DNA from 3 places in the Salmonella sp. A1325 genome. Region 2 is predicted to be linked to each of the others. Evidence: predicted binding sites of a transcription regulator. Region 2 holds the regulator's gene; each other region holds the start of a gene.
The links. Region 2 encodes LexA, which represses DNA repair genes until DNA is damaged. Its sites were predicted from a motif close to TNCTGTATGTACATACAGNA; they were not measured.
Positions count from the first base shown of each region.

Region 1: a site for LexA is predicted at 1,078-1,097, ahead of rmuC (DNA recombination protein RmuC). Genes of this name have one in related genera too.
Region 3: a site for LexA is predicted at 714-733, ahead of glnL (nitrogen regulation protein NR(II)). Genes of this name have one in related genera too.

Region 1 is NZ_JAMLWO010000013.1:69,055-71,327, forward strand. It holds gene udp (uridine phosphorylase) at 241-1,002, shown strand; gene rmuC (DNA recombination protein RmuC) at 1,142-2,273, shown strand, end outside.
Region 2 is NZ_JAMLWO010000010.1:149,346-151,618, reverse strand. It holds gene plsB (glycerol-3-phosphate 1-O-acyltransferase PlsB) at 1-232, opposite strand, end outside; gene NAZ64_RS18190 (diacylglycerol kinase) at 403-771, shown strand; gene lexA (transcriptional repressor LexA) at 880-1,488, shown strand; gene dinF (MATE family efflux transporter DinF) at 1,667-2,273, shown strand, end outside.
Region 3 is NZ_JAMLWO010000011.1:155,556-157,828, forward strand. It holds gene glnA (glutamate--ammonia ligase) at 1-569, shown strand, start outside; gene glnL (nitrogen regulation protein NR(II)) at 844-1,893, shown strand; gene glnG (nitrogen regulation protein NR(I)) at 1,902-2,273, shown strand, end outside.

The sequences.
Region 1 (2,273 bases), on a different contig from region 2:
AAAAAATAGCGCAATCTTAACTATAGACAGTATGTAACAAACCACATTGCCTTAAAGCGGCTATCTTTTGTGCAATGCCTGGCGATATTGATTATTTATTGTGATGTGCATCACTTTTTAATGGTAAGCGAGTGCAATTGTTTTACGCCATAGTGATGGCTGTCACGAAAATATCTTTATGCCTTAGGTAAAGTGTCTCTTTGCTTCTTCTGACAAACCCGATTCACAGAGGAGTTTTATATGTCCAAGTCTGATGTTTTTCATCTCGGCCTCACCAAAAACGATTTACAAGGGGCCCAGCTCGCCATCGTCCCTGGCGATCCTGAGCGTGTGGAAAAGATCGCCGCGCTGATGGATAAGCCGGTTAAGCTGGCATCTCACCGCGAATTCACCTCCTGGCGCGCTGAGCTGGATGGCAAAGCAGTTATCGTTTGCTCTACCGGTATCGGCGGCCCGTCTACCTCTATTGCCGTGGAAGAACTGGCGCAACTGGGTATTCGTACCTTCTTGCGTATCGGCACCACGGGGGCTATTCAGCCGCACATCAACGTCGGCGACGTTCTGGTAACGACCGCATCCGTACGTCTGGATGGGGCGAGCCTGCATTTTGCGCCGATGGAATTCCCGGCGGTTGCCGACTTTGCCTGCACCACTGCGCTGGTTGAAGCCGCGAAATCGATTGGCGCCACGACTCACGTTGGCGTAACCGCCTCTTCCGACACTTTCTATCCGGGTCAGGAACGTTACGACACCTATTCTGGCCGCGTTGTGCGTCGCTTCAAAGGTTCTATGGAAGAGTGGCAGGCGATGGGCGTGATGAACTACGAAATGGAATCCGCTACGCTGTTAACCATGTGCGCAAGCCAGGGGTTACGCGCAGGTATGGTGGCGGGCGTTATCGTCAACCGTACCCAACAAGAGATTCCGAATGCGGAAACGATGAAACAAACTGAAAGCCACGCGGTGAAAATCGTCGTGGAAGCGGCCCGTCGTCTGCTGTAATTCTCCTCTCTTTTGCAAAGGCCGACGCGTTCGGCCTTTTCTTTTTGCGTGGCGCCTCGCAGGAAATCCCTTTTAAACTGGACGTTTATACAGCACAATTCTATTTTGTGCAGGACAGTGTGGTTCCAGGAGAGGTGTTGTGGATATTACTCTTATGATAAGCGCCGTCGTGGCGCTGGCGGCTGGGGCGGTGATTGGCTGGCTGGCGACGAAAGCGCACGCCGATCAAATCCGCGCCGATCTTATCGAAGAACGGCGTGAGCTGGATATCGAACTTAGCGCGGCCCGGCAGCAATTAGCGCAAGAAGCGCACTGGCGCAGTGAATGCGAGTTACTTAATAACGAACTGCGTAGCCTGCACAGTATTAATACCTCTCTGGAAGCCGATCTGCGTGAAGTCACGACCCGTCTGGAAGCGACTCAGCAACACGCGGAAGACAAAATCCGTCAGATGATCAACAGCGAACAGCGTTTAAGCGAGCAGTTTGAAAATCTGGCGAACCGTATCTTTGAACACAGTAATCGTCGCGTAGACGAACAAAACCGACAAAGCCTGAATAGCCTGCTGACGCCGCTGCGTGAGCAACTGGACGGTTTTCGCCGCCAGGTTCAGGAGAGTTTTGGCAAAGAAGCGCAGGAGCGGCATACGCTGGCGCACGAAATTCGTAATTTGCAGCAGCTTAACGCGCAAATGGCGCAGGAAGCGATCAACCTGACGCGCGCCCTGAAAGGGGACAATAAGGCGCAAGGAAACTGGGGCGAAGTTGTGCTGGCGCGGGTGCTGGAGGCATCCGGACTGCGTGAAGGCTACGAATACGAAACCCAGGTTAGTATTGAGAACGATGCGCGCTCGCGGATGCAGCCGGATGTCATCGTCCGCTTGCCGCAGGGCAAAGATGTGGTCATCGACGCTAAAATGACGTTGGTCGCCTACGAGCGTTACTTTAACGCTGAAGATGACTACACGCGCGAGGCCGCTTTACAAGAGCACATCGCCTCGGTGCGCAATCATATTCGCTTACTGGGGCGTAAAGACTACCAGCAGCTTCCCGGCCTCCGCTCGCTGGACTATGTTCTGATGTTTATCCCCGTAGAACCCGCTTTCCTGCTGGCGTTAGATAAACAGCCCGAACTGATAACCGAGGCGCTGAAAAATAACATTATGCTGGTAAGCCCCACGACGCTACTGGTGGCATTACGGACAATCGCCAACCTGTGGCGCTATGAACACCAGAGCCGCAATGCGCAGCACATCGCAGACAGAGCCAGTA
Region 2 (2,273 bases):
GCGCGCCGTCGATCTCCAGCGGCTCCAGCGGATCCGGGAGATCGTGCGCCAGACATTGCGCCCGCAGCGTCAGTAAGTCCGCTTTTGAGTTGTATGGCAAGACATACATAATGGGGCGAGAAGTATCGAGCCCCAATTCCTGGGCGGGTTCCGCCGGAATAGACTTGCTTTTTACCAGTATGCTTAATGGTAAATTCAGTAATTTGTAGTAAATTCGTGGCCAGCCGGACATAAACGATGTAAAGCCTCTGGTTAATAATGCAAATGCGGTGCAAGGATATCAGAAAGTTTAGCGAATTTCTGTTGTATCCCGTCATACTTCGCGCTGCGTTACGGCAGTCCGAATCGTGCAGGGCAACCGTATAATGTCATTGACGTTAATAATGTAAAAAGGTTCTTTTGATGGCCAATAATACCACTGGATTCACCAGAATTATCAAAGCGGCAGGATATTCCTGGAAAGGATTTCGCGCCGCATGGACTCACGAAGCGGCGTTTCGCCAGGAAAGTATCGCGGTATTGCTGGGCGTCATCATCGCCTGCTGGCTGGATGTGGATGCGATTACCCGTGTGTTATTGATAGGTTCCGTTTTACTTATCATGATTGTTGAAATCCTCAACAGCGCTATTGAAGCGGTCGTGGACCGCATCGGTTCTGAATACCATGAGCTTTCCGGCCGTGCGAAAGATATGGGATCGGCTGCGGTGCTACTGTCTATTTTCGTTGCCCTGATGACCTGGGGCATCCTGTTATGGTCACATTTTCGATAAAGGTTCCAAATTTTATAAATCTCTTGTTTTTTGCGCCGTTTGTGGTTCCAAAATCACCTTTAACTGTATATACTCACAGCATGACTGTATATACACCCAGGGGGCGGAATGAAAGCGTTAACGGCCAGGCAACAAGAGGTGTTTGATCTCATCCGGGATCACATCAGCCAGACAGGTATGCCACCGACGCGTGCGGAAATCGCGCAGCGTTTGGGGTTCCGTTCCCCAAACGCGGCGGAAGAACATCTTAAAGCGCTGGCGCGCAAAGGGGTGCTTGAAATCGTTTCCGGCGCATCGCGAGGTATCCGTCTGTTACAGGAAGAAGAGGACGGATTACCGCTTGTCGGGCGTGTCGCGGCGGGTGAACCGCTTCTGGCGCAGCAGCATATTGAAGGCCATTACCAGGTCGATCCTTCGCTGTTCAAACCCAGCGCCGATTTCCTGCTGCGCGTGAGCGGTATGTCGATGAAAGACATCGGTATTATGGATGGGGATTTGCTGGCGGTACATAAAACGCAGGACGTCCGTAATGGCCAGGTGGTTGTCGCTCGCATTGATGATGAAGTGACAGTAAAACGCCTGAAAAAGCAGGGCAATAAAGTGGAGCTGCTGCCGGAAAACAGCGAGTTTACACCGATAGTGGTGGATCTGCGCGAACAAAGCTTTACGATTGAAGGGCTGGCGGTAGGCGTCATTCGCAACGGGGAATGGTTGTAATCTCTTTTTAATCTCCTTGTAAGCCGTCATCCGGCAATCGTGCAGCCTGATGGCGCTGCGCTTATCAGGCCTACGGGAATGCAGTTCCTGAGATGATTAATTTGTAGGCCGGATAAGGCGTTACGTCGCCATCCGGCAATGCGCTCGTTTCGTTTAACTCCTTGTCAGGCTTTTCTCCATGCCGCTTTTTACCTCCTCTGATAAAGCTCTCTGGCGTCTCGCGCTGCCGATGATTTTTTCTAACATCACCGTCCCCTTACTGGGGCTGGTCGATACGGCGGTGATTGGTCATCTGGACAGCCCGGTTTTCCTGGGCGGCGTGGCGGTGGGCGCGACTGCCACCAGCTTTCTTTTCATGCTGCTGCTATTTCTACGTATGAGCACCACCGGACTAACGGCGCAGGCATTTGGCGCCAAAAATCCGCAGGCGTTAGCCCGGGCGCTCATTCAACCGTTATTGCTGGCGCTGGGCACTGGCGTGATGATTGTGCTATTTCGCACGCCGCTTATCGAGCTGGCTTTACATATTGTCGGCGGGAACGACGCTGTCCTGGTGCAGGCGAGACGCTTCCTTGAAATTCGTTGGCTAAGCGCTCCCGCGTCACTGGCGAATCTGGTGCTGCTCGGGTGGCTGTTAGGCGTTCAGTATGCGCGGGCGCCGGTTATCTTGTTGGTCGTGGGCAATATCCTCAACATCGCGCTCGACCTGTGGCTGGTGATGGGACTTCATATGAACGTGCAGGGCGCCGCCCTGGCGACGGTCATCGCAGAATATGCCACGTTAC
Region 3 (2,273 bases), on a different contig from region 2:
ACCTGTTCTCTGGCGACAAATATGCCGGTCTGTCTGAACAAGCGCTGTACTACATCGGCGGCGTCATCAAACACGCCAAAGCCATCAACGCCCTGGCGAACCCGACCACCAACTCCTACAAGCGTCTGGTCCCGGGTTACGAAGCGCCGGTGATGCTGGCCTACTCCGCCCGTAACCGTTCCGCCTCCATCCGTATTCCGGTGGTGGCGTCTCCGAAAGCGCGCCGTATCGAAGTTCGCTTCCCGGACCCGGCGGCTAACCCGTATCTGTGCTTTGCCGCCCTGCTGATGGCCGGTCTGGACGGGATTAAGAATAAGATTCACCCGGGCGAAGCCATGGACAAAAACCTGTATGACCTGCCGCCGGAAGAAGCGAAAGAGATCCCACAGGTAGCGGGTTCTCTGGAAGAAGCGCTGAACGCGCTTGATCTGGACCGCGAGTTCCTGAAAGCAGGCGGCGTGTTCACTGATGAAGCGATCGATGCGTATATTGCGCTGCGTCGCGAAGAAGATGACCGCGTGCGTATGACCCCGCACCCGGTAGAGTTTGAGCTGTACTACAGCGTTTAATCGTATATTAAAAATCCGACGAATTTCGCGTTGCTGCAAGGCAGCAACTGAGCACATCCCCAGGAGCATAGATAGCGATGTGACTGGGGTAAGCGAAGGCAGCCAACGCAGCAGCAGCGTGAAAGGCGTCAGGAGTTTTTGAGTTGCCGTAGAAACTTTCAGCCCATCCCAGGATGGGCTTTTTTCTCCACCAACAATCTGATCTCACGCGCTTTTTAGTGGTAAAAAGCTATAATGCACTAAAATGGTGCAACCTTTTCCAGGAGACTGCTGAATGGCAAGCGGCATACAGCCCGATGCTGGGCAGATCCTCAATTCGTTAATCAACAGCGTGCTGGTGGTCGACGACGCGCTGGCAATCCATTACGCCAACCCTGCCGCGCAGCAGTTGCTCGCGCAAAGCTCACGCAAACTGTTCGGGACGCCGTTACCTGAACTGTTGAGCTATTTTTCGTTAAACATTGACCTGATGCGCGAAAGTTTAGCGGCAGGGCAAGGCTTTACCGATAACGAAGTGACGCTGGTGATTGATAGTCGCTCGCATATTCTCTCTTTGACCGCCCAACGTCTGCCCGACGATTTTATACTGCTCGAAATGGCACCGATGGATAACCAGCGTCGTCTGAGTCAGGAGCAGTTGCAGCACGCGCAGCAAATCGCCGCCCGCGATCTGGTGCGCGGTCTGGCGCACGAAATCAAAAATCCGCTCGGCGGCCTGCGCGGCGCGGCGCAGCTACTCAGCAAGGCGCTGCCCGACCCGGCGCTAACGGAATATACCAAAGTCATCATTGAACAGGCCGACAGGCTACGCAACCTTGTCGATCGTTTGCTGGGGCCGCAGCACCCGGGAATGCACATTACCGAGAGCATACATAAAGTCGCGGAGCGCGTAGTGGCGCTGGTGTCGATGGAACTGCCGGATAATGTCCGGCTTATCCGCGATTACGACCCCAGTCTGCCAGAACTGCCGCATGACCCGGAACAAATTGAGCAAGTACTGCTGAATATTGTCCGCAATGCCTTGCAGGCGCTGGGGCCGGAAGGCGGCGAAATTACGCTGCGTACCCGTACCGCCTTCCAGTTAACGCTGCATGGCGAACGCTATCGCCTGGCGGCGCGTATAGACGTTGAAGACAATGGGCCGGGCATTCCTCCCCATTTACAGGATACGCTGTTCTACCCGATGGTCAGCGGTCGCGAAGGCGGCACCGGGCTTGGGTTATCTATCGCCCGCAATCTTATCGATCAACACGCCGGCAAAATTGAATTTACCAGTTGGCCGGGGCATACCGAGTTTTCGGTTTACCTGCCGATTCGGAAATAGAGGTGTTTATGCAACGAGGAATAGTCTGGGTCGTCGATGATGATAGTTCCATCCGTTGGGTGCTTGAACGTGCTCTCGCCGGGGCAGGGTTGACCTGTATCACCTTTGAGAATGGTAATGAAGTACTGGCTGCGCTGGCCAGTAAAACGCCGGACGTCTTGCTGTCGGATATCCGAATGCCAGGAATGGACGGGCTGGCGCTATTAAAGCAGATTAAACAACGTCATCCGATGCTTCCGGTCATCATTATGACCGCGCATTCCGATTTAGATGCCGCCGTGAGCGCTTATCAACAGGGGGCGTTTGATTATCTGCCTAAACCGTTTGACATTGATGAAGCCGTCGCTCTGGTCGAGCGCGCGATTAGCCACTATCAGGAG